Regions from separate parts of the Streptomyces sp. NPDC021019 genome, predicted to be linked through region 3. Evidence: predicted binding sites of a transcription regulator. Region 3 holds the regulator's gene; each other region holds the start of a gene.
What was found. Region 3 encodes HrcA, which represses chaperone genes, less so after heat shock. Its sites were predicted from a motif close to TTNGCACTCNGNNNNNCNGAGTGCNAA; they were not measured.
Positions count from the first base shown of each region.

Region 1: a site for HrcA is predicted at 4,839-4,865, ahead of groL (chaperonin GroEL). Genes of this name have one in related genera too.
Region 2: a site for HrcA is predicted at 1,009-1,035, ahead of groES (co-chaperone GroES). Genes of this name have one in related genera too.

Region 1 is NZ_JBIRQR010000001.1:754,222-762,059, reverse strand. Features, by position in the region: gene ACH4RG_RS03500 (lasso peptide biosynthesis PqqD family chaperone) at 1-183, opposite strand, end outside; gene ACH4RG_RS03495 (asparagine synthase-related protein) at 202-2,196, opposite strand; gene ACH4RG_RS03490 (keywimysin-related RiPP) at 2,247-2,369, opposite strand; gene groL (chaperonin GroEL) at 3,054-4,676, opposite strand; gene ACH4RG_RS03480 (cold-shock protein) at 5,068-5,274, opposite strand; gene ACH4RG_RS03475 (MoaD/ThiS family protein) at 5,717-5,995, opposite strand; gene thrC (threonine synthase) at 6,025-7,326, opposite strand; SAM riboswitch class I at 7,346-7,473, opposite strand; gene ACH4RG_RS03465 (glucosyl-3-phosphoglycerate synthase) at 7,628-7,838, shown strand, end outside.
Region 2 is NZ_JBIRQR010000001.1:1,259,076-1,266,913, reverse strand. Features, by position in the region: gene groL (chaperonin GroEL) at 1-445, opposite strand, end outside; gene groES (co-chaperone GroES) at 544-852, opposite strand; gene ACH4RG_RS05995 (polysaccharide deacetylase family protein) at 1,120-2,076, opposite strand; gene ACH4RG_RS05990 (methyltransferase domain-containing protein) at 2,205-3,428, shown strand; gene ACH4RG_RS05985 (hypothetical protein) at 3,438-4,088, opposite strand; gene ACH4RG_RS05980 (VOC family protein) at 4,140-4,604, opposite strand; gene ACH4RG_RS05975 (MFS transporter) at 4,759-6,294, opposite strand; gene ACH4RG_RS05970 (TetR/AcrR family transcriptional regulator) at 6,423-7,172, shown strand; gene ACH4RG_RS05965 (hypothetical protein) at 7,194-7,463, opposite strand; gene tsaD (tRNA (adenosine(37)-N6)-threonylcarbamoyltransferase complex transferase subunit TsaD) at 7,460-7,838, opposite strand, start outside.
Region 3 is NZ_JBIRQR010000002.1:856,464-864,301, reverse strand. Features, by position in the region: gene ACH4RG_RS14990 (ABC transporter substrate-binding protein) at 1-2,198, opposite strand, end outside; gene ACH4RG_RS14985 (DUF3097 domain-containing protein) at 2,358-3,176, opposite strand; gene ACH4RG_RS14980 (MBL fold metallo-hydrolase) at 3,340-4,083, opposite strand; gene hrcA (heat-inducible transcriptional repressor HrcA) at 4,247-5,263, shown strand; gene dnaJ (molecular chaperone DnaJ) at 5,264-6,406, shown strand; gene ACH4RG_RS14965 (nitronate monooxygenase) at 6,539-7,612, shown strand; gene ACH4RG_RS14960 (16S rRNA (uracil(1498)-N(3))-methyltransferase) at 7,609-7,838, shown strand, end outside.

The DNA of each region.
Region 1 (7,838 bases), on a different contig from region 3:
CCGCTCGACGTCGAAGTCGGCGAGGATCCGCTCCACGGCGATCTCGGGGGTGTGCCCGGAGACGAGGGTGTCGACGACGATGACACCGGTGTCGTTCAACTGCCAGTAGCTGCCGTCCTTCTCGTCGAGGAGGACGCCGCCGTACTCGGTGGTCGTGACGGCGATGCCTTTTCTGAGCTTCATCGGATGCCTCGCTGGTGGTCAGATGGGCGATGTCGGCGATGTCGTACGTGTCCGAGGGGCCGGCCAGGCGTCCTCGGCCGTGCGGAGCCAGGTCTCCCCGGCCACGGTGGAGCTGATGGAGTGCTCGACCAGGACCGGTGAGAAGGGTTCGGCGGCGAGCCGCAGCAGCCGGCGGGAGTCGACCAGACCGCGTTCCGCCAGCCGGGAGCCGGTCCACAGTGCGGCCAGTTCCGGGGCGTGTTCGCGCAGGCCCTGGTGTTCGTCGGCGGACATGTGGTCCTTCGTGGTCCGGGCCAGGAGCGGGTCCGGGACCACGCCGCGCATCGCCTCGACGAGCAGCGGTTTGTAGCGCCAGGGACTGATGCGCTCCGGCAGGCGGACGGCGAGGGTCGCCTCCAGGACGCGGTCGTCGTAGAACGGCGCGGCGACCGGCAGCCCGATCGTCATGCCGATGTCCTCCATCGCCTGGAAGTGCCGGGCCCCCATCCGTACGGCGTCGATGTCGACGTGCCGGCCGCGCCAGGGGTCGATCGGCTCGGCGTGCTCGGCGGCGGTCCGGAACTCCTCGGTGATCAGGGTGTTCGCGTGGTCGGTGAACCAGGGCCGCAGCGACTGCCGCACGCCCCAGGAGAGCAGCGGGGTCCGGGCGACCGGCTGGGCTTCGGCGGTGACCGCCCCGGCGAGCCAACGGGGGAACGTGGAGCGGTTCAGCAGGGCCCGCACCGTGGGCAGGAGCGGCCAGCCGAGCTGGTGGCGCAGGCCGCCGAGATGGCTCCAGGCGGTGAACGGGTTGCCGTGGAAGAGGTCCTGGTAGGCGTGGGGCAGGCCGAGGAAGAGTTCGTCGCCGCCGTAGCCGGTGAGGTGGTAGCGCGAGCCGGTGGCGTGGGCGCGGCCGAGCAGGAGGTGCGCGCGGGCCCGGCCGGGGGCGACGGGGAGCGGCTCGTCGTTCAACTCGTCGGCGCAGGAAGCGAGATCGGCGTAGAAGTAGGGGACGTCGTCGGCGGGGATGATCCGGTGGTCCAGGGCGGTGGACGCGGTGCTCGTGCTCCCCCCGGCCGCCGTTTGGCTCTTCCCGGCCGCCTCCACGGCCCTCCGCGCCCAGGTCTCGTCCTCGCTGTAGCGGTCCCGGGCGGCCACGGTGAGGAGGGACAGCTCGGCGGGCCCGGTCGCACGGGCGGCGAACGTGAGCGCGGTGGAGTCCAGCCCGCCGGACAGCTCGCAGCTGATCCGGTCCAGGCCGCCGACGTGGGCCCGTACGGAGGCGGCGACGGCGTCACCGAGTCTTCGGGCGCCCTCGGCCAGGGAGATCTCGGCGGGCGGCGGCTCCCACCAGCGGTGCTCCGTGGGGCCCGGGACGACGGCCGTGCCCGGTGCTGCGACGGGCAGGGCCAGGCCGTACCCGGCGCCGGTCTCGTGCACGCCCCGCCACACGACGCGGCGGCTCAGCGGGTGCGGCAGGAAGTCGAGCATGCGCAGGGCCAGCGCACCGTCGTCCAGGGGCGCGCCGGTCAGGCGGGCGAGGACGGCGGGACGGTCGGAGGCGATGGTTCCGGCCTCCGGGTGCCGGGCGTGGTAGATCCGGCGCAGCCCGGAGGCGGTGCCCCGGATCCACGTCTCGCCGGAGAGCCGGGCGATCACGTGGTGGAGCCCGGGCAGCCGGGTGAGGCGGCGTTCCAGGCCGGCCCGGTCGCGGGCGCCCTCCAGAAGACCGGCGAGCACGGCCTCGGGGACCCGGTCCGGGCCGATGAGCACGAGGGCGTCGTCACCCCGGCGGAGATGGCTCACCTCGCGGACCAGCGGGCGGGCGATGACCCAGGGCCGCCCCGAAGCGTGGGCGACGACCGGCGTCCCGTCCGTACCGGGGCGAAGGCGCGCACGCGGGGAAGGATCCGCGCCCGGGGCGAGGCCCGTTCCCGGGGGGAATCGCGGACCCGGGGGGAGTTGCCCGGCCACCGCCGCTCCCGCCGCACTGTCCGGCAGGACGACGAAGTAGTCACGCGGGGGGCCGGGCATGTTCACCTTCCGGAAGTTCTCATACAGCGCACAGGAAACCGGGGGCCGGATCAGCTGATGCGACGGACCCAGTACTCCTTGTACGAGCCGTAGAAGTAGCCGGCGGTCTTCTTCGAAAAGTCGCCCTGCTTGAACAGCGACGGCTTCACGTAAGCCTTCTTCCGCAGCTTCATGACACCTTCCCTTCTGTGCGATTGACATCCGTTATGCCCACGTAGCTTCTGCATAACGGAAGTTGTCTGTGCGACTGGTGTTCACCACGTGAACACCAGAGCCATCATGTCCCGCAGGCCCACCGGTACGCATGATTCCGACTTACCGTCCGAAGTTGGCTGGATAGCGCGAGCGGCGAGGTCCGGGGCAGGCCGCTCCCGACCCTCTCCACCGGGGCCGGGAACGTCGGCCGGGCGCCGTGTGCAGTCGCACACCGCCGGGGTGCGGACACGAGGTGGGCTGGACCACTGACCGGCTGCGGTCGTCGGACCGGGCGGTGAGCTGCCAGGAGAGGGAGCGACCCGCCGGACCCGCGGGGAACCAGCCGGGACGGGCCACCGGGCGGCTCCGCGTCCGCCCTGTTCAGGGGTCGCGGGCGCGCCACCTCGATCGGTGCCACCGCGCTGACGCGTGCTGCCTCACCGGGAAGGGCGCGGCAAGTAGCCATTCGGCCATGCGCCCGCACACCGGGCGGCCCGTCGTCGGCCCGTCGGGGACGCCCGCGTCGGGGCGCCCGCGTCGGGCCCGTCGGGAAACGCCACAGGGGCGGCACCTCCGTGAAGGAGATACCGCCCCTGTGGGACGTACGACGAACTTCGATCAGCCGGAGGGCTCCCGGGCGGGCCCGAGGCCTCCGCGGCGGATCAGAAGTCCATGTCACCGCCCGGCATGCCGCCCGGAGCGGCCGCGCCGGCCTTCTCGGGCTTGTCGGCGATGACGGCCTCGGTGGTGAGGAAGAGCGCGGCGATGGACGCGGCGTTCTGCAGAGCGGAGCGCGTGACCTTCGCCGGGTCGAGAATGCCCTCGGCGATCATGTCGACGTACTCGCCGGTCGCGGCGTTGAGGCCGTGACCGATCGGCAGGTTGCGGACCTTCTCCACGACGACGCCACCCTCGAGACCACCGTTGACGGCGATCTGCTTGAGCGGGGCCTCCAGCGCGAGCTTCACGGCGTTGGCGCCGGTCGCCTCGTCACCCGTGAGGTCGAGCTTCTCGAAGACGGCCGAGGCCTGGAGCAGAGCCACGCCACCACCGGCGACGATGCCCTCCTCGACGGCGGCCTTGGCGTTGCGCACCGCGTCCTCGATGCGGTGCTTGCGCTCCTTGAGCTCCACCTCGGTGGCGGCGCCGGCCTTGATGACGGCCACGCCGCCGGCCAGCTTCGCCAGACGCTCCTGGAGCTTCTCGCGGTCGTAGTCCGAGTCGGAGTTCTCGATCTCGGCACGGATCTGGTTGACGCGACCCTGAACCTGGTCGCTGTCACCGGCACCGTCGACGATCGTGGTCTCGTCCTTGGTGATGACGACCTTGCGGGCACGGCCGAGCAGGTCCAGGCCGGCGTTCTCCAGCTTGAGACCGACCTCCTCGGAGATCACGGTGCCACCGGTGAGGATGGCGATGTCCGCGAGCATGGCCTTGCGGCGGTCGCCGAAGCCCGGAGCCTTGACGGCGACGGACTTGAACGTGCCCTTGATCTTGTTGACGACCAGGGTGGAGAGCGCCTCGCCCTCGACGTCCTCGGCGATGATCAGCAGGGGCTTGCCCGACTGCATGACCTTCTCCAGCAGCGGGATCAGGTCCTTGACGCTGGCGATCTTCGAGTTGACGATCAGGATGTACGGGTCGTCGAGCGACGCCTCCATACGCTCCATGTCGGTCGCGAAGTATGCCGAGATGTAGCCCTTGTCGAAGCGCATACCCTCGGTGAGCTCAAGCTCCAGACCGAAGGTCTGGGACTCCTCGACGGTGATGACGCCTTCCTTGCCGACCTTGTCCATCGCCTCGGCGATCTTGGCGCCGATCTCGGTGTCGGCGGCGGAGATGGAGGCGGTCGAAGCGATCTGCTCCTTGGTCTCCACGTCCTTGGCCTGCTCCAGCAGAGCGGCGGAGACGGCCTCGACGGCCTTCTCGATGCCCCGCTTGAGGGCCATCGGGTTGGCGCCTGCGGCGACGTTGCGCAGACCCTCGCGGACGAGAGCCTGAGCCAGAACGGTGGCGGTGGTCGTACCGTCGCCGGCGACGTCGTCCGTCTTCTTGGCGACCTCCTTGACCAGCTCCGCACCGATCTTCTCGTACGGGTCCTCGAGCTCGATCTCCTTGGCGATGGAAACACCATCGTTGGTGATCGTGGGCGCGCCCCACTTCTTCTCGAGGACGACGTTACGGCCCTTGGGGCCGAGGGTGACCTTGACGGCGTCGGCGAGCTGGTTCATCCCGCGCTCGAGACCGCGCCGTGCCTCCTCGTCGAACGCGATGATCTTGGCCATGTGAAGTGGTCCTCCCGGACAGGGGTGGATTCTCCGGACCGAGAGGCGCCCGCGACGGACGGCCTGCCTGCGTGGTGGTTCCTTGCCCCACCGCGCCTGCGGGCCTCACCGGCCCGGTCCAAGTTTCTGTCACTCTCACCTGGAGAGTGCTAACGCCAATGATTAGCACTCGACCCCTGCGAGTGCAAGCGTCCCTCTCCGGATGTGGACAGCGGCGCGCATCGGATGCGGACGGAGGCGTGCCTCCCGGCGTGGACGGAGGCGTGCTTCCCGGCGTGGACGGAGGCGTGTCTCCCAGCAGGGCCGCCGGGACGCACGGAGGACCCGGTCCCCTGATCCGGGGGCCGGGCCCTGCGTGCGTGAGTAGTGTCGTCGGACGACCGCGCCGAGCTCAGCCGACGGCGAGCTTGACCATGTCGGCCTGGGGCCCCTTCTGGCCCTGCGAGATCTCGAATTCAACTCGCTGACCCTCTTCGAGGGTGCGGTACCCGTCCATCTGGATCGCGCTGTAGTGGACGAAAACATCCGCACCACCGTCGACCGCGATGAAGCCGTACCCCTTCTCCGCGTTGAACCACTTGACGGTGCCCTGAGCCATGCCTAACTCCCCTATTACTGGCCCTTGCACGGGACCGCACTTCGCGGACCCGGGTCGGAACTCACCCCCCGACAGGAGGGGGTGTGCGGCGCCGCAGCGCGTCGACCGCGGCCGAATGTATCCGCCCAACTGCCCTCTGCAACAGGTCAATCGGACGAGAATTCTGGGCACAGCAGAACACGCGAATATGCGGGTTTGCTGAGATTTACGGGCAAGTCGGGCCAGACAAAGGGCACTTATGCCGCAAGAGGCTCACGTACTTTGGCCGCTTCTTATCGGGGCCGGGCGCATTCTCATATGCGGGCGGCACGGGCGGCGGGCGGGGCTTCCCCAACTGTACCGCGCTCAACCATATAGAATTGCCCCCTCCGCTTCTCTCGCGGAGGGGGCAACTGTGGTCACACAGGGGTGCGATGGGCCGCCGAGGAGCGGCCCGGACGGTTCAGCAGCCGCCGGCGACGGCGGGGATGATCGAGACGCCCGCGCCGTCGGGCGTGGCCGCGTCCAGGCCGCCCTCGAAGCGCACGTCGTCGTCGTTGACGTACACGTTCACGAAGCGGCGCAGCTTGCCCTGGTCGTCCAGGACGCGGGCCGCGATGCCCGGGTGGTCCTTCTCCAGGGACTCGATGACCTCGGAGAGCTTGGCGCCCTCCGCCGGGACCTCGGCCTGGCCGCCCGTGTACGTACGGAGGATGGTGGGGATACGGACCTTGACGCTCATGGTGGGTGCCTTCCTGAAGTCTCGGGTGATCAGCCGGCGGCGAGGCCCGCGGCGCGGAACGCGTCCAGGCTCGGCTTGATGGTCGCCGTGGCCTGCGAGGTCGCGGAGACCGCGTCCAGCGTCTTGAGGCCGTCGCCGGTGTTCAGGACGACGGTGGTGAGCGCCGGGTCGATGACGCCCGCCTCGACGAGCTTCTTCGTCACGCCGAGCGTCACGCCGCCCGCCGTCTCGCCGAAGATGCCCTCGGTGCGCGCCAGCAGCTTGATCGCGTCGACGACCTGCTCGTCGGTCACGTCCTCCACCGCGCCGCCGGTGCGGCGGGCGATGTCCAGGACGTACGGGCCGTCCGCCGGGTTGCCGATGGCCAGCGACTTGGCGATGGTGTTCGGCTTCTGCGGGCGCACCACGTCGTGGCCCGCCTTGAAGGCGGCGGAGACCGGGGAGCAGCCCTCGGCCTGGGCGCCGAAGATCTTGTACGGCCGGTCCTCGACGAGGCCGAGCTTGATGAGCTCCTGGAACCCCTTGTCGATCTTGGTGAGCTGGGAGCCGGACGCGATCGGGATGACGATCTGGTCGGGCAGCCGCCAGCCGAGCTGCTCGCAGATCTCGTACGCCAGCGTCTTGGAGCCCTCGCCGTAGTACGGGCGAAGGTTGACGTTGACGAAGCCCCAGCCCTCGCCGAGCGGGTCGCCGATGAGCTCGGAGCAGAAGCGGTTGACGTCGTCGTAGTTGCCCTCGATGCCGACCAGCTCACCGCCGTACACCGCGGCCATGACGACCTTGCCCTGCTCCAGGTCGTGCGGGATGAACACGCAGGAGCGCAGTCCGGCCCGGGCGGCGGCGGCGCCGACGGCTCCGGCCAGGTTGCCCGTGGAGGAGCAGGAGAGGGTGGTGAAGCCGAAGGCGCGGGCGGCCTCGACGGCGATGGCGACGACGCGGTCCTTGAAGGAGTGCGTCGGGTTGCCGGAGTCGTCCTTCACGTACAGGCCGCCGGTGACGCCCAGCTCACGGGCGAGGTTGTCGGCCTTGACGAGCTTGGTGAAGCCGGGGTTGATGTTGGGCTTCTCCGCGACGTCCGCGGGCACCGGCAGCAGCGGGGCGTAGCGCCAGATGTTGTTCGGGCCGGCCTCGATGCGCTTACGCAGCTCCTCCGGGGAGCCGGTGGGCAGGTCGTAGGCCACTTCCAGCGGCCCGAAACAGGACGCACAGGCGAAAAGGGGGCCGAGCGCGAAACGCTCGCCGCACTCGCGGCAGGAAAGCGCCGCGGCGGGGCCGAGATCGACGGCCGGGGCGGAAGAAGCGGTGCTACCTGCAACGGTCTGAACAGCCATGATGGCGGAGGTCCCTTTCTCCTCATCTTCCCTACGACGCATTTCGCCGCAAGACGGAATTGGCACCTTCCCCACCGTGACCTCGCGGTCGGCAGGAGGGTTGCCGGGACTTCAACGGGCCGTTCCCTCAGTCCCTCTGGATGAGCTCTTATGGCGCTGGATCTTCGATCCAGGCGTTTGTGCGCGCTCCGACCCCGACATGCGACGGTCATCCGCGTTGTTCAAGACTGTAACCGAAGCACCGGACCGTTGAGATAGTCGTCCGAACCGCGAGATGGATCACACACAGGGAGTGCCGACCGTGCTCGAAGAGGTGGAACGCTGGCTGACCAGGCGTTCCTGGTCGTCCGGCGACCGCCCGCTGAACCGGCTCACCGACGCCCGGGACGCCGATCCGCACCGCACGTCCGTGAGCGTGGTGCTGCCGGCGCTGAACGAGGAGGCCACGGTCGGCGCGATCGTGGCGACGATCCGCCGGGAGCTGATGGAGAAGGTCCGGCTCGTCGACGAAC
Region 2 (7,838 bases), on a different contig from region 3:
GCGCGGCCACGGCGGCGATGTCGGACTTGTCGTCGATCGGACGGGCGGTCGCGAGGAGCTCCTCGGACACGGCCTTGACCGCGGCGTCGATGCCCTTCTTCAGGGCGGCCGGGGAGGCGCCGGCGGCGACGTTGCGCAGGCCCTCGCGGACGAGCGCCTGGGCCAGGACGGTCGCGGTGGTGGTGCCGTCGCCCGCTACGTCGTTGGTCTTGGTCGCCACCTCCTTGACGAGCTGGGCACCGAGGTTCTCGTACGGGTCGTCGAGCTCGACCTCGCGCGCGATGGTGACACCGTCGTTGGTGATGGTGGGAGCGCCGAACTTCTTGTCGATGACGACGTTGCGGCCCTTGGGGCCGATCGTCACCTTGACCGTGTCGGCAAGCTTGTTGACGCCGCGCTCAAGGGCGCGACGGGCGTCCTCGTCGAACTTAAGAATCTTCGCCATGGGCTGTGTTCCCTCTCAAAATGAACTGCGCCCCTCGCCGCCCGGCTAGTTATCTCGCAGGGGGCCAGGGGCGCAGAACACAAGCAAACGTGGGTGAGTTACTTCTCGACGATCGCGAGAACGTCGCGGGCCGAGAGGACGAGGTACTCCTCGCCGTTGTACTTCACCTCGGTGCCGCCGTACTTGCTGTACAGGACGACGTCGCCGGTCTTGACGTCGAGCGGAAGTCGCTCGCCGTTCTCGAAGCGGCCCGGGCCCACAGCGAGGACGACGCCCTCCTGGGGCTTCTCCTTCGCGGTGTCCGGAATGACCAGGCCGGAAGCCGTGGTCTGCTCGGCGTCGAGCGGCTGGACCACAATGCGGTCCTCGAGCGGCTTGATCGCAACCTTGGAGCTGGTGGTCGACACGATCCGGTCTCCCCCTTCGGAGATCTCACGGGGTTTAACAGTCTGTGGTCGGCGACCTGACCGGCCCGTCGTCGCGGGTGCCGGACCTGCCCTGTCGCGCAGAGTGCTGCTGGCACTCTCCAGGGGGGAGTGCCAGACCTGAGACTATGACCGCGATTAGCACTCGGTCAAGCGGAGTGCCAATTCACCACCCTCGCGCCGCCCCCGTCGGGGCTCCCTGCCGGATCGCCGCCGGACGACGTCACCCGCCGGAGACGAGGACGCGGCTCAGACGTAGTCCTCCAGCTTCGCCACCGCGTACCCCTTGTCGGTGATGGTCTTCATGACCTGGCGGATCATGTCGGGCATCGAGCCCTTCCAGTCGTCCTTGCCCCGGAAGTGGGTGAGGACGATGTCGCCGGGGTGCAGGTCCCGGTCCCACTCACGCCACTCCATGTGGTCGGGGAAGGCCTCCGAGGACCACAGGGGCACGGCGGTGATCCCGCAGGACTTGGCGGCGACGAGGGTGTCGCGGTTGTAGTTGCCGTAGGGCGGGCGGAAGAGGGTGGGCCGCTTCCCGTAGTGCTTGAGGATCTTCTCCTGCTGACCGCAGATCTCCCGCTTCTGCTCGCCGGCGGAGAGACCGGGCAGATAGCGGTGGTTGAGCGTGTGGTTGCTGATCGTCACCCCGCGCTTCTGCATCTCCTCGAAGTAGCCGTAGTCGTCGTTGATGACGTAGTCACTGAGGAACGCGCTGTACGGGATGTCCAGTTCGGTCATCATCCGCAGCAGCTCGGGGTCCTTCTCCGCCCCGTCGTCCATCGTCAGGAAGACGATCTTCTCCTTGGTCGGGACGGTGGTGAAGACGGGCGGCAGCCCGGCGTCGTCCCGCACCTCGAAGCCCTTGCGGGTGGTGATGCGCGGCTTCACCTTCGGCGGCTCGGGGGCCGCGAGCGGAGTCCTGGCCAGTCCCCACTTCTTCGCGGCGACGGCCCGCGCCGCCTGCTTCTTCCCGAGCGCCTCGGCGTAGGTGTCCAGGGCGCGGGCGGGCCCGGCCTTCGGAGCGGCCTCGCCCGGCCGGCCGGCGGCGGGGTTCGCGGGCCCGCCGGGAGCTCCCGTGCCGCTGCCACCCGTCTCCGCCGCGCACCCGGAGGCGACTGCGGCGGCCAGCAGGGCCGCCAGCACGACGGTGCCCGTCCTGTACCACTTCTTGGCTACTTTTTCGTTTTGTCGTACTAGCTGCATGGCGCCGCATCCTGCCAGCCGTCGGCCCGCCGCCCGCCCCGACACCGCGAGCGGACCGGCGCCGTCCCCCGGCCGGCCCACAGCGGCCTTCAGCGGTGCGGGAAACGGCACCCGGCGCAGCGGCCACAATGGACCGGGTGAACGCGACGACCCCCTCCGCCCCGGACGACGACCCCGCCCGCGCCGCCTTCGCGGCGCTGCGCACCCCCGAGGGCGAGCAGCTGCTGGCCGAGCTGCGCGACCACGATCCCGCCGACGAGCTGGCCGCCGCGACCCGGCTGCGCCGCACGCACCCGGCGGAGCTGGTCTCGGCGGCCCTGGGCCAGGCCCGGCTGCGGCAGCGGGCGGTGGCCAAGTTCGGGGCCGAGGACGCCTACCGGATGTACTTCACTCCCAACGGGGTCGAGCAGGCCACCCGCACCTCCGTCGCCGCCCACCGCGCCGCGCGGTTCGCCGGGCTCGGCGTGCGGAGCGTGGCCGACCTGTGCTGCGGCATCGGCGGCGACGCCCTCGCCCTGGCCCGCGCGGGAATCTCCGTCCTGGCCGTGGACCGCGACCCGCTGACCGCCGAGGTGGCCCGCGCCAACGCCGAGGCGCTCGGCCTGGAGAATCTGATCGAGGTGCGGTGCGCCGACGTCACGGAGATCGACACCTCCCCGTACGACGCGGTCTTCGTCGACCCGGCACGGCGCGGCGGACGCGGCAGGATCTTCGATCCGGAGGCGTATTCGCCGCCGCTGTCCTGGGCGGCGGCGGCCGCGCTGAAGGCCCCGAGGGCGGCGCTGAAGATCGCCCCGGGCGTCCCCCACGACGCGATCGGCCCGGAGGCGGAGGCCGAGTGGATCTCGGACGGCGGCGATGTGAAGGAGGCGGTGCTCTGGTACGGGGAGGGCTTCGAGCCCGGCGCGTTCCGGGCCACGCTGCTGCCCTCCGGGGCGACCCTGACCGCCCCGGCGCCGCTGCCCGCCCCGCCCGTGGGCCCGGTCGGGCGCTATCTGTACGAGCCGGACGGCGCGGTGATCCGGGCGCATCTGGTCGCCGACATCGTGGAGCGGTGCGGCGGGCGGCTGGTGGACGAGACGATCGCGTACGTCACGAGCGACACGCGGTACTCCGCCCCGTACGTCTCCGGGTACGAGATCACCGACCGGCTGCCGTTCAACATGAAGAAGCTGAAGGCACTGCTGCGGGAGCGGGAGATCGGCGTACTGACCGTCAAGAAGCGCGGCTCGGCGGTCGAGCCGGAGGAGCTGCGTCGCCGGATGAAGCTGAGCGGCCCGCACGCGGCGACGGTGTTCCTGACCCGGGTGGCGGGGGCTCCGACGATGCTGATCGGGCATCCGCTGGACTGAACCGGGGCGTCAGCGGCGGGCCGGGGCGTCCAGCGGGGCGGGCGCCGTCAGGACGCGCAGCACCCAGCGACGGTGCGTCGACGCCTTGACGGCGCCGATGAGTCCGGTGAGCCAGGCGACCATGCCGAGGCCCATGATCAGGGCGACCATGCCGTACGAGTCGTCGCCGGGCCGGGCGCTCGCCGGGCCGATCACGCAGAGCGCCAGCCCGCCCGCCGCCAGGGCGAACGACAGCAGCAGCCAGACCAGACTCATCCCGGGCAGCCGCAGCTCCCGGTCGCGCTCCGGGTCCCGGTCCAGCGCGCCCCACTCCACGAGCAGCGCGCGGATCTCCCGGTCCCGGGCGACGTAGAGGGAGGCGAGGACGACCGCCGGTATCAGCGCCCCGGCCCCGAGGAGCAGGGACAGGATTCCGGCGATCCCGCTGAAGAAGTCCGCCGACGCCTGCTCGAACATGACGAGTCCGGACCCCACGAGCAGCCAGCCGAACGCGGCGATCCCGGCCCACATCACCAGCACACCGAGCCGTCCCGGCCCCAGGTGCATCCCCACCAGCGCGCGCAGGATCAGCGCCCGGTCGGCGAGCATCGCCTCGCGGTCCGGCCAGCTCCGGATCTCCACGGGAGGCGGGGGCGGGGGCAGGGAGGGGCGCTCTGACATGGACCAGACACTATCGGGAACGGTCCCGTCGTCCGGAGCGAGCCCGGCGGCTCAGGCGTCGCGCAGCGCCTGGATGTCCAGCTTGCCCATGGCGAGCATCGCCTTCATGGTCCGGTCCGCCTTCGCCGGGTCCGGGTCGGCCAGCAGGCGCGGCAGCTCGTTCGGCACGATCTGCCAGGAGACCCCGAACCTGTCCTTGAGCCAGCCGCACTGCCCCTCCTCGCCGCCCTCGGAGAGCGCGTCCCAGAACCGGTCCACCTCGGCTTGGTCGGCGCAGTCCACGGAGAGCGAGATCGCCTCGGTGAAGGAGAACTGCGGGCCTCCGTTGAGACCGATGTACTCCTGGCCCGCGAGCCGGAATCCCACGGTGAGCACGGAGCCCGTCCCGCCCGGGGCGGACTCTCCGTAGTGGGTGACGTCCAGGATGCGGGAGTCCCCGCCGAAGATCGCGACGTAGTGCTCGGCCGCCTCCTTGGCCTTGCCGTCGTACCAGAGACAGGGGGTGATCTTCTGCATGGTCTTCTCCTCGTCGGGCCGTCCACGCGTCCGGGCCGGCCGGTCCGGACGTCGTGGAAGGTAGACCCGGCCCGCCGCCCGGACTCATCGGACACGCCCGGACCCGCCGCCCCCCACCCACGCGGGCTCAGCGGGAGGCTGCGTCCGCACGGCCTCAGCGGGAGGCGGCGTCGTCCTCCCGCTCGGCGCCCCGGCCCCGCTCCGCGGCCGCCGGCCCGCCGGGGGCCTTCCGCTCCGCCGGCAGCAGGACGTACGCGGCCAGCGCGGCCGCCGCCAGGAGACCCGCCGCGGCCCAGAACGCGGCCGCGTACCCCGAGGACAGCTCGGTGAGCTCGGTGGAGCCGCCGGTGACGTGCGCGGCGACGGTGACCAGGACCGCGAGGCCGAGCGAGCCGCCGACCTGCCGCGAGCTGTTGAGGAGCCCCGAGGCCATGCCGGTCTCGCCGGGGGCCACGTCGGTCGTCGCGGCCGTGCCGAGCGGGACGAAGCAGAGCCCTATGCCGAAGGAGCAGAGCAGCGACGGGCCGAGGATGGAGACGAGGAAGCCGCCGTCGACCGTGGCGGTCGTCGCGAACCAGGCCATGCCGAGCGCCGCCAGCGTCGCGCCCACCGCCATCAGCCGCCGGAGGCCGAGCGCGGCGACCGCGCGGGTGGCGAGGATCGAGCCCGCGACGATGCCCACGCAGAACGGCAGGAACGCGAACCCGGCGGCGGTCGGCCCGAACCCGAGGACCAGCTGCATGGAGAGCGAGACGAAGTAGAAAGCGCCGAACTGGGCCGAGGCCAGCAGCAGGCAGAACAGGTTCGCGGTCAGCACCGGCCGCCCCTTCAGCAGGCCGGGCCGGAGCAGCGGGGAGGCGGTCCGCAGTTCGACGGCGACGAAGGCGGCCAGCAGGATCACCGCCGCGCCGAGGGAGGCGAGCGTGGTCGCCGAGCCCCAGCCGTGGTCCGAGGTCCGCACCAGGCCGAGGACCAGCAGCGTCGTCCCGGCCGTGACCAGCAGCGCCCCGGCCACGTCCAGCCGCGCCCCGGCCCGACGCCCCCCGCCGACGGGTCCGGTGCGCGCGGCGGCGGCCAGCGCGAAGGCGACGATCGGCACGTTGACCAGCATCACGGACCGCCAGCCGGTCGCGTCGGTGAGCACCCCGCCCGCCAGCACCCCGACCGCGCCGCCCGCCGCACCCGCCATGCCCCACAGACCGAGCGCCCGGGACCGGGCGGGCCCGGCCGGGAAGGCGAGGGTGATCAGGGCGAACGCCACCGGAGCGAGGGCCGCCGCGCCGACGCCCTGGACGGCGCGCGCCGCCACCAGCGACCCGGGCGACCAGGCGAGCCCGCCGGCCAGGCCGGCGAGGCCGAAGAGCACCAGGCCCGCCGTCAGGACCCGGCGCGGACCGGCCAGATCGGCGAGCCGCCCGCCGAGCATGAGGAGCCCGCCGAAGGCGAGGGCGTACGCGTTGACGACCCACAGCAGCCCCTCCCCGCCGAATCCGAGGTCGCCGCGGATGTCGGGCAGCGCGACGTTCACCACGGACATGTCCAGCGACACCAGGAACTGCACCGTGAGCGCCACCACCAGCAGCCACCGCGCGTGCCGCTCCCCCGTGCCCCCGGCGGCCTCCACGCCCGGCGCGCCCGCCGCCCCGCCCCCGGGACCTCTTCCCGTCCCGCTCTTCCCCGCGCCGCCCATGACGCCCCCTCATCCTTCGCGCTTCCCTCGACCAGGAATTACCATACACGTATAAAAAATAGGCGCCGCAGCATCGGGAGGGTCCCGCGGCGGACCGGAGCACGGCCCCGGAAGGAGAGAATGCCCAGGTGTCAGGCACCGGGAAGACCGAGAAGACGAAGAAGATGAAAAATCCGGCGGCGGGCGGCAGACCGGGCGCGTCCGGGCAGCCCAAGGGACGGCCCGTGGGGCGGCCCCGCCGGCTGGACCCGGAGGTGATGGTCGCCACCGCGCGTCGCATCGTCGAGGAGGAGGGCCTGGCCGCGCTGTCCATGCGGCGGGTGGCGAAAGAGCTGGGCAGCACGCCCATGGCGCTCTACCACTACGTGCAGGACAAGGACGAGCTGCTCATGCTCACCCTGTCCGGCACGGCGGCGGCGTTCCCGCGCCCGGAGCTGCCCGAGGACCCGCGCGAGCGGCTGGTGGCGGTGGCCGCGCACATGCACGAGGTCATCGGCCGGATCCCCTGGGTGCTGGACATCCTGGCGCTGGGCGAGCTGACCGACCGCGACGCGCTGTGGATGGTGGAGGAGATCATCGACTGCGCGCTCGCCTGCGGCCTCTCCCCGGCCCGCTCGGTGCGGGCGTACCGGACGATCTGGAGTTACGTCTACGGGGACCTGGTCTTCCGCAGGGCGGCGGCCCGCCGGGCGGAGAACCCGTCGCGCCGCGAGTTCTTCCCGGAGATGGTCACCGAGCAGGACGCGGCGGAGCTGCCCCGGCTCACCGAGGTCAAGGACCGTTGGCGGGAGTACGCCGCCGACTACGGGACCGTCGAGGAGCTCGACGCGATCGTGGACGGCCTGCTCGGGCGCGGGACGCGGGGCGCGAAGGCCTGAGGACTCCGGCGGAGGTGCGGCTCAGCCCACCGCCTCGAAGCGCCAGCGGTGCACCGGGCGGGTGATCAGGGCGGCGTCGGGCTCGGGAAGTTCGGGGAGGTCGTCGCCGTACGAGGCGCCCTGCCACCACGTCATCACCAGCACCCGGTCCTGCGGGGCGCGCAGCAGTTCGCTGCGGTGGGGTTCGCGGGCCAGCTCGGCGGCCCGTGCCCGCGCCCATTCCAGGAGTTCGCCGCCGCGTCCCTCGGCGGCTCGGGCCTCCCACATCAGGACGATGGTCGCGGCGCTCATGAGTACAGGTTGTCCTTGCTGATCTCGTGCACGTGGTCATGCGTGTGCTCGTGCGTGTGCTCATGGTGGGCCCCCGGCACATGCGGCTCCGTGACCGGCAGCGAGGAGTCGGCCGACAGCTCCAGGTCGGAGGGACGGCGGTTGCGGGCGACCATCTCCGCGCCGAGCGCCGCGACCATCGCCCCGTTGTCGGTGCAGAGCCCGGGGCGCGGCACCCGCAGCCGGATACCGGCCCGCTCGCAGCGTTCCTGGGCCAGGGCGCGCAGCCGGGAGTTGGCCGCGACGCCGCCGCCGATCATCAGGTGGTCGACGCCCTCGTCCTTGCAGGCCCGGACCGCCTTGCGGGTGAGCACGTCCACCACGGCCTCCTGGAAG
Region 3 (7,838 bases):
GGCACGTCCTTGCCCAGATCGAAGCCCGCGTCGTGCAGCATCTGCCGGCCCGCGTCCCGCTGCTCGGCGGTGTACCGGTCCAGGTCCCCGTTGCGGTCCTCGCGCGACAGCACGAGCGCGTGCGGACGGTCGAGGTCCTTCGCGATCTGCCGGGCGACCAGCCCCAGCGCGTGCGTCTGCTCCTCGTCCGTCGCCGCGAGGCCGAAGTAGTTGGGGAACTCGCGGGGCAGGTCGCTGCTGGAGTTCGTGGTGTTCACCACCGGCAGCCCGGCCTCGCGCAGCAGCTTCACCGCGTCGTCGCTCTCGTCGGTGTTGCGGCCGAGACCGACCACCCCGACCACCGTCGGATCCCGCCGGGCCACCTCGATGATCTTCCGCACGGCGGTGAGCTGCCGCAGCATGTCCTCGCCGCCGTTCGCGGTCAGCACCCGCAGCTTCACCGACCGGCGCACGGTCTTGTTCACCTCCCGCTGCTGGAGATAGACGCCGGTCAGCTCCTCCAGGCCCTTGCGGGTCTCCTCCCGGTCCTTCCCCGTGGCGGTGAGCGGACCGGCGTACACGACCGTCACGTACGTGTCGTCCGGTTCGATGTCGTCGTTCTCGTCCCGGATCGCCTGCTCGATCCGCTCGAAGGTGATGCCCTCCCCGGCCCCGTTCAGATCCAGGTCGTTGCCCCGCGCGAAGCGCACCTCGGGGGCGGTCGCCACCCCCACGCACTCCCGGTCGTCCCCCTTCCCGGCCCAGATCGCGTCCGTGTTCCGGTCGGTCAGCGGCCCGTGGCAGTACGTGTCGCGCCAGTGCCCGGCCCACAGGAACGCCCCCAGCAGACTTCCCACGACGAGCACGGCGATGCTCGCCCGCGACATCACCCACCACGCCCAGGTCCGCCGCACCCGGTGGGTGACGAGCTGCGCGTGCGCGTGCTCGTGGGTCAGCTTCTCGGTGGACAGCGGCAGCAGCAGCACCCACGCCAGGGTCGCCGCCGCCCCCGGCGACTGGCCCAGACTCAGATCGTCGACCCAGCGCTCGTAGCGGGCCCGCGCCCCGGACGAACCGGACGGCGCACCGGGCCCCGGCCGCTCCGGGGGCAGCGGCGGCGTGTGCCGCATGATCTCGGGGGCCTGGAGCGAGGCGAGCAGCAGCAGCGGATCCACCTCGCTGCGCCGCGACCGTACGCTGTTGATCGCGTTGATCAGCAGGATGCCGCCGTTGTCCTGGGTCGCCCGGGGCAGGAACACCACCGGCGGGACCGTGCGCTTGCTGCGCCGCCAGTCCAGGGAGTGCGGGCGGTAGTTGTGCCGCAGATCCTCCAGCAGCGCCTGCACCCGCAGCTCCAGATGGAACTGGCGCGCGTACTCGTCGCCCGCCCCCGCGTCCGCCACCCGCTCCGCGACCGCCGCCGCCCGCGCCCGGATCACCCGCCACGAACCGCTCGGCGACAGCCACGACCAGCCGTCCGACGGATAGCCGGTGCTGGAGGCGGCCAGGGACGAGGTGGTGGCGAACCACCGGCTGGCCCGGCGCAGCCACAGCAGCGGCGGCGCGGCCCGGCTCGCCAGGCCGACCACGGCGAGCCCGATCAGCGCGACGGCCGCCACCAGGGCCGTCAGCAGCCAGTCGATCTCCCCGAGCAACACGCTGAGCAGGGCGATGAAGAGCGCGCCGACGAACGTCTCGGGCCGCACCGACCGCCGCAGCGAGGCCCACCGGGTGCCCCCGCGCGGCCGGCCGGACCGCCAGCGCAGCCGGCTCAGCTGCTCCAGGATCCGTTCCTCGCGCACCTCGGAGGTGTTCCCGTCGGACTGCTCGACCACCGTCGCGGTGGCCTGCTCGATCGCCCCGAGCAGCCGGGAGCGGGGAAAGGCGAACGTCTTGTACTGGGTGTTCTCACGGGTCTCCCACGGCTTCTCGGAGAGCGTGCGCACCATGGCGAGCGCCGCCTCGTACGGGGTCGCCCCCTCGCCGTCCAGCAGCCGCACCGGCACCCGGCGCAACTCGTTGGCCCGGTGCACCTGGTGCACGAGCTGCTCCACCCGCGCGTCGATCTCCGGCCCGGCCCCGGCGTCCGCCGCCTGGACCACCACGAGCGGCATCACCGGCCGGTTGACCCGGTACCGGTCGATCAGCTGCTGTATCAGGTGGAAGACGGCCGAGGCCGCCTCGTTGTCCGCACTGTCCCGCCAGACCTCGCGCGCCATCGGTTCCCGTCCTTCCCCCGTGAGCCCTTCGGCCCGTGAACCGCCTGCCTGTTTCTCCCCTCAATAACCGATGGTGCGTGTGGGACGCAGGCATTCATAGGGATCGGTACGAGATACTCTTCGACAGTCCTGCAACAGGCCGGAACCAAGCCCCGGACATCAGTCCGGAAGAGTGACGAAGTCGATCAATTCCTCCACCCGGCCCAGCAGTTGGGGCTCAAGGTCCTTGTAGCTGCGGACCTTGGACAGGATGTGCTGCCAGGCCGCCCCGGTGTTCGGGGGCCACCCCAGCGCCCGGCACACGCCCGTCTTCCAGTCCTGCCCCCTCGGCACCACCGGCCAGGCGTCGATCCCCACCGAGGACGGTTTCACCGCCTCCCACACGTCGATGTACGGGTGCCCCACCACCAGCACGTGGTCCCCGGTCACCCGCTCGGCGATCCGGGACTCCTTGGAGCCGGGCACCAGATGGTCCACCAGCACCCCCAGCCGGGCGTCCGGCCCCGGCGCGAACTCCCCGACGATCGCCGGCAGGTCGTCCACCCCCTCCAGGTACTCCACGACCACGCCCTCGATGCGCAGGTCGTCGCCCCACACCCGCTCCACCAGCTCCGCGTCGTGCCGGCCCTCCACGTAGATCCGCCCGGCCCGCGCCACCCGGGCCCGCGCCCCGGGCACCGCCACCGAACCGGAGGCCGTACGGGTGGGACGCACCGGCCCGCCGGGGCCCGGGCGCACCAGCGTGACGACCCTGCCCTCCAGCAGGAAGCCGCGCGGCTCCATCGGGAACACCCGGTGCTTGCCGAAGCGGTCCTCCAGGGTCACCGTCGGCCCCTGGGCCGTCTTCTCGCAGCGGATCACCGCCCCGCAGAAGCCGGTGGAGACCTCCTCCACGACCAGATCGGGCTCGGCGGGCACCTCGGGCACGGGGGCGGACCGCTTCCACGGCGGGGTCAGGTCCGGCTGGTAGCTGCGCATGGCACGACGATATTCGCCCGAACCGCCGACGGGCGCCGGAGACCCGGCCGTGACCGGCGGGACACCCGGTAACGGCCCTGGACCACGCCGGAACGTTCCGGTGTGGCGGTGAGACCCGAGCACCTCGGAACGTTCCTATGTGATGCAGGGTCCTCATCGGGGCTCACCCCTCGTCGAGGTCCACCTCGAACCGCTCCGCCAGCCACGCCCGCTGCGCCCGCACGAACGCCGCGTCCACCACCGCCCCGTGCCCCGGCACGTACAGCGCGTCCTCGCCGCCCAGCGCCAGCAGCCTCCCCAGCGCGGCCGGCCAGCGCGAGGCGATCGCGTCCCGGCCCGCCTGCGGCTCGCCCGACTCCTCGACCAGATCACCGCAGAACACCACCGGAGGCTCCCCGGCCGTGCCCGGCACCAGCGCCGCGAGGTCATGGCCGCTGTGCCCGGGGCCCACGTTCGCCAGCAGCACCTGACGGCCGCCGCCCAGGTCGAGCGTCCAGTCGCCGCACACCTCGTGGTGCGGGACCACCAGCGTGTCCACCGACCGGGCCGCCTCGCCCTCCGGCACCCCGTGGCGCACCGCCGAGGCGCGCAGGCCCTCCGCCCCGCCGCGCAACAGGGCCGCGACGCCCACCGCCCCGTACACCTGGGCCCCGGCGAACGCGGCGGTGCCCAGCACATGATCGAAGTGCGGGTGGCTCAGTGCGATATGCGTCACTCTCCGCCCGAGCAGCGCCTCGGCCTGCCGTCGCAGCTCGACGCCCTCGCGCAGCGTGGCGCCGGTGTCGTACAGCAACGCGCAGTCCTCCCCGGCGACCAGCGCGGCGGTGGCGTCCCAGCCGGGGAGGCGCCGCCTGCCGATACCGTTGCCCAACCGCTCCCAGCCGAAGTCTTCCCAAGCGACGTCCATACCACGACGCTAGCGGCAACGACCTGCGCGGTCTCGCGGGAGCGGGCCGGTCGCCCTTGCCCCGGCCCCACCCCACCCCCGTACACTGACCGCGGGGATTGTTGGCACTCGAACGCACCGAGTGCCAGACAGACACCGAGAGACACAGCTGGAGGTGTGCGCGATGCTGAGCGAACGCAGACTCGAAGTGCTGCGCGCCATCGTCCAGGACTACGTCGGCACCGAGGAGCCCGTCGGCTCCAAGGCGCTGACCGAGCGGCACCGGCTGGGGGTCTCACCGGCCACCGTCCGCAACGACATGGCGGTGCTGGAGGACGAGGGCTTCATCGCCCAGCCGCACACGAGCGCGGGACGCATCCCGACCGACAAGGGGTACCGCCTCTTCGTCGACAGACTCGCGGGCGTCAAGCCGCTGTCCTCGCCCGAGCGGCGGGCCATCCAGAACTTCCTCGACGGCGCGGTCGACCTCGACGACGTGGTCGGCCGGACGGTGCGGCTGCTCGCGCAGCTGACCCGCCAGGTCGCCGTCGTGCAGTACCCCTCGCTGACCCGCTCGACGGTGCGGCACGTGGAACTGCTGGCGCTCGCCCCCGCCCGGCTGATGCTCGTCCTGATCACGGACACCGGCCGGGTCGAACAGCGTATGATCGACTGTCCTGCGCCGTTCGGCGAGACATCGCTGGCGGATCTGCGGGCCCGGCTCAACAGCCGGGTCGTCGGACGCCGCTTCTCGGATGTCCCGCAACTGGTGCAGGAGCTGCCGGAATCCTTCGACAGCGAGGACCGCGGGACGGTTTCCACGGTCCTTTCCACCCTCCTCGAAACACTGGTCGAGGAGACGGAGGAGCGGCTGATGATCGGCGGCACCTCCAACCTCACCCGCTTCGGACACGACTTCCCGGTGATGATCCGGCCGGTGCTGGAAGCACTGGAGGAACAGGTCGTCCTGCTGAAGCTGCTCGGTGAGGCCACGGACTCCGGCATGACCGTACGGATCGGGCACGAGAACGCCCACGAGGGGCTCAACTCCACGTCCGTCGTCGCGGTCGGCTACGGTTCGGGCGACGAGGCAGTCGCCAAACTCGGCGTGGTCGGACCGACCCGCATGGACTACCCCGGAACGATGGGAGCGGTACGCGCAGTGGCACGTTACGTCGGACAGATCCTGGCGGAGTCGTAAGTGGCCACGGACTACTACGCCGTACTCGGCGTGCGCCGCGACGCATCTCAGGACGAGATCAAGAAGGCATTCCGTCGGCTCGCACGCGAGCTGCACCCGGATGTCAACCCGGACCCGAAGACCCAGGAGCGGTTCAAGGAGATCAACGCCGCTTACGAGGTGCTCTCGGACCCGCAGAAGAAGCAGGTCTACGACCTCGGCGGCGACCCGCTCTCCGCCGGTGGCGGCGGCGGTGGCGGCGCGGGAGGTTTCGGAGCCGGCGGCTTCGGCAACTTCTCCGACATCATGGACGCGTTCTTCGGCAACGCCGCGCAGCGCGGACCCCGTTCGCGGACCCGCAGGGGCCAGGACGCCATGATCCGGCTGGAGATCGACCTCAACGAGGCGGCCTTCGGCACCACCAAGGACATCCAGGTCGACACGGCCGTCGTCTGCAACACGTGCAGCGGCGAGGGCGCGGCCCCCGGCACCTCCGCCCAGACCTGTGACATGTGTCGCGGTCGCGGCGAGGTCTCGCAGGTCACCCGGTCCTTCCTGGGCCAGGTCATGACCTCGCGGCCCTGCCCGCAGTGCCAGGGGTTCGGCACGGTCGTGCCCACCCCGTGCCCGGAGTGCGCCGGCGACGGCCGCATCCGCTCGCGGCGCACCCTGACCGTGAAGATCCCCGCGGGCGTCGACAACGGCACCCGTATCCAACTGGCCGGCGAGGGCGAGGTCGGCCCCGGCGGCGGCCCGCCCGGCGATCTGTACGTGGAGATCCACGAGCTGCCGCACGCCGTGTTCCAGCGGCGCGGCGACGATCTGCACTGCACGGTCACCGTCCCCATGACGGCCGCCGCCCTCGGCACCAAGTGTCCGCTGGAGACCCTGGACGGCCTGGAGGACATCGACATCAGGCCCGGCACCCAGTCCGGCCAGTCCGTGCCCCTGCACGGGCGCGGCATCACACATCTGCGCGGCGGCGGCCGGGGCGACCTGATCGTGCACGTCGAGGTGATGACCCCGTCCAAGCTCGACGCGGAACAGGAGCGGCTGCTGCGGGAGCTGTCCAAGCTGCGCGGCGAGGAGCGGCCCCTCGGCCAGTTTCAGCCAGGTCAGCAAGGGCTCTTCTCCCGGCTGAAGGACGCGTTCAACGGCCGCTGAGCCGCTTTCCGCCTTTCACCGCACCGCCCGCCGGTCCCGAACCGGCGGGCGGTGTGGCGTGCGGCGGCAGAACCGGTCACGGCGCCGCTGGCTGATTCGGCCCCGTTGCACAGGACATGGCACGATGCGGTCATGTCCTCCGAGTTGACCGATCTCTGCCGGTATCCGATCGTGCAGGCCCCCATGGCGGGCGGCACGTCCGGGCCCCAGCTCGCCGGGGCCGTCGCCGAGGCCGGCGGGCTCGGATTCCTGGCCGCCGGGTACAAAACGGCGGACGGGATGTACAACGAGATCAAGCAGCTGCGCCGGCTCACCGCCGGACCGTTCGGCGTCAACCTCTTCATGCCGCAGCCCGCGCTCGCCGACCCCAGCGCCGTCGAGGTCTACCGTCACCAGCTCGCCGGCGAGGCCGCCTGGTACGAGACCCCGCTCGGAGACCCGGACAGCGGCGGCGACGACGGCTACGAGGCGAAGGTCGCGATCCTGCTGGAGGACCCCGTACCGGTGGTCTCCTTCACCTTCGGCTGCCCGACCCGCGACACCCTGGACGCCTTCGCCAGGGCCGGGACGCACACCATCGTCACGGTCACCTCCGCCGAGGAGGCCCAGAGCGCCCAGTGGGCGGGCGCCGACACCGTCTGCGTCCAGGGTGTCGAGGCGGGCGGCCACCAGTCCACCCACCGCGACGACCCGCAGCTCGACCAGACGGGCACCGGGCTGCTCTCCCTCATCACCCAGGTCCGCGAGACCGTGCAGATCCCGATCATCGCCGCCGGCGGCCTGATGCGCGGCGCGCAGATCGCCGCCGTCCTCGCGGCGGGCGCGGACGCCGCCCAGCTAGGCACCGCCTTCCTGGTCTGCCCCGAGTCCGGGGCGCACCCGCTGCACAAGCAGGCCCTGACCAACCCGCTGTTCGTCCGCACCGAGCTGACCCGTGCCTTCTCCGGGCGGCCCGCCCGCGGCCTGGTCAACCGCTTCGTCCGTGAGCACGGCCCCTACGCCCCCGCCGCCTACCCCCAGGTCCACTACGTCACCAGCGGGCTGCGCCAGGCCGCCGCCAAGGCCGGGGACGCCCAGGGCATGGCCCTGTGGGCCGGGCAGGGCCACCGGATGGCCCGGGAACTGCCCGCCGGTGAGCTCATCGAGCTGCTCGCCGCCGAACTGGAGGCCGCCCGGTCGGCCCTGAGCATGAGGAGCCCCCGGTGACCGCACCGGTCTTCGTCGTCGAGCAGATGCCCCGCGGGCCGGAGTTCGTCCTGGACGGACCCGAAGGACGGCACGCCGTCTCCGTGAAGCGGCTTCAGCCCGGCGAGGACGTCGTCCTCACCGACGGACTCGGCCACTGGGCGGAGGGCGTCGTCCACGCCGCCGAGGGCAAGGACCGGCTCACGGTCGCCCGCCTCGACACCCTCCACGAGGAGCCCGCGCCCGC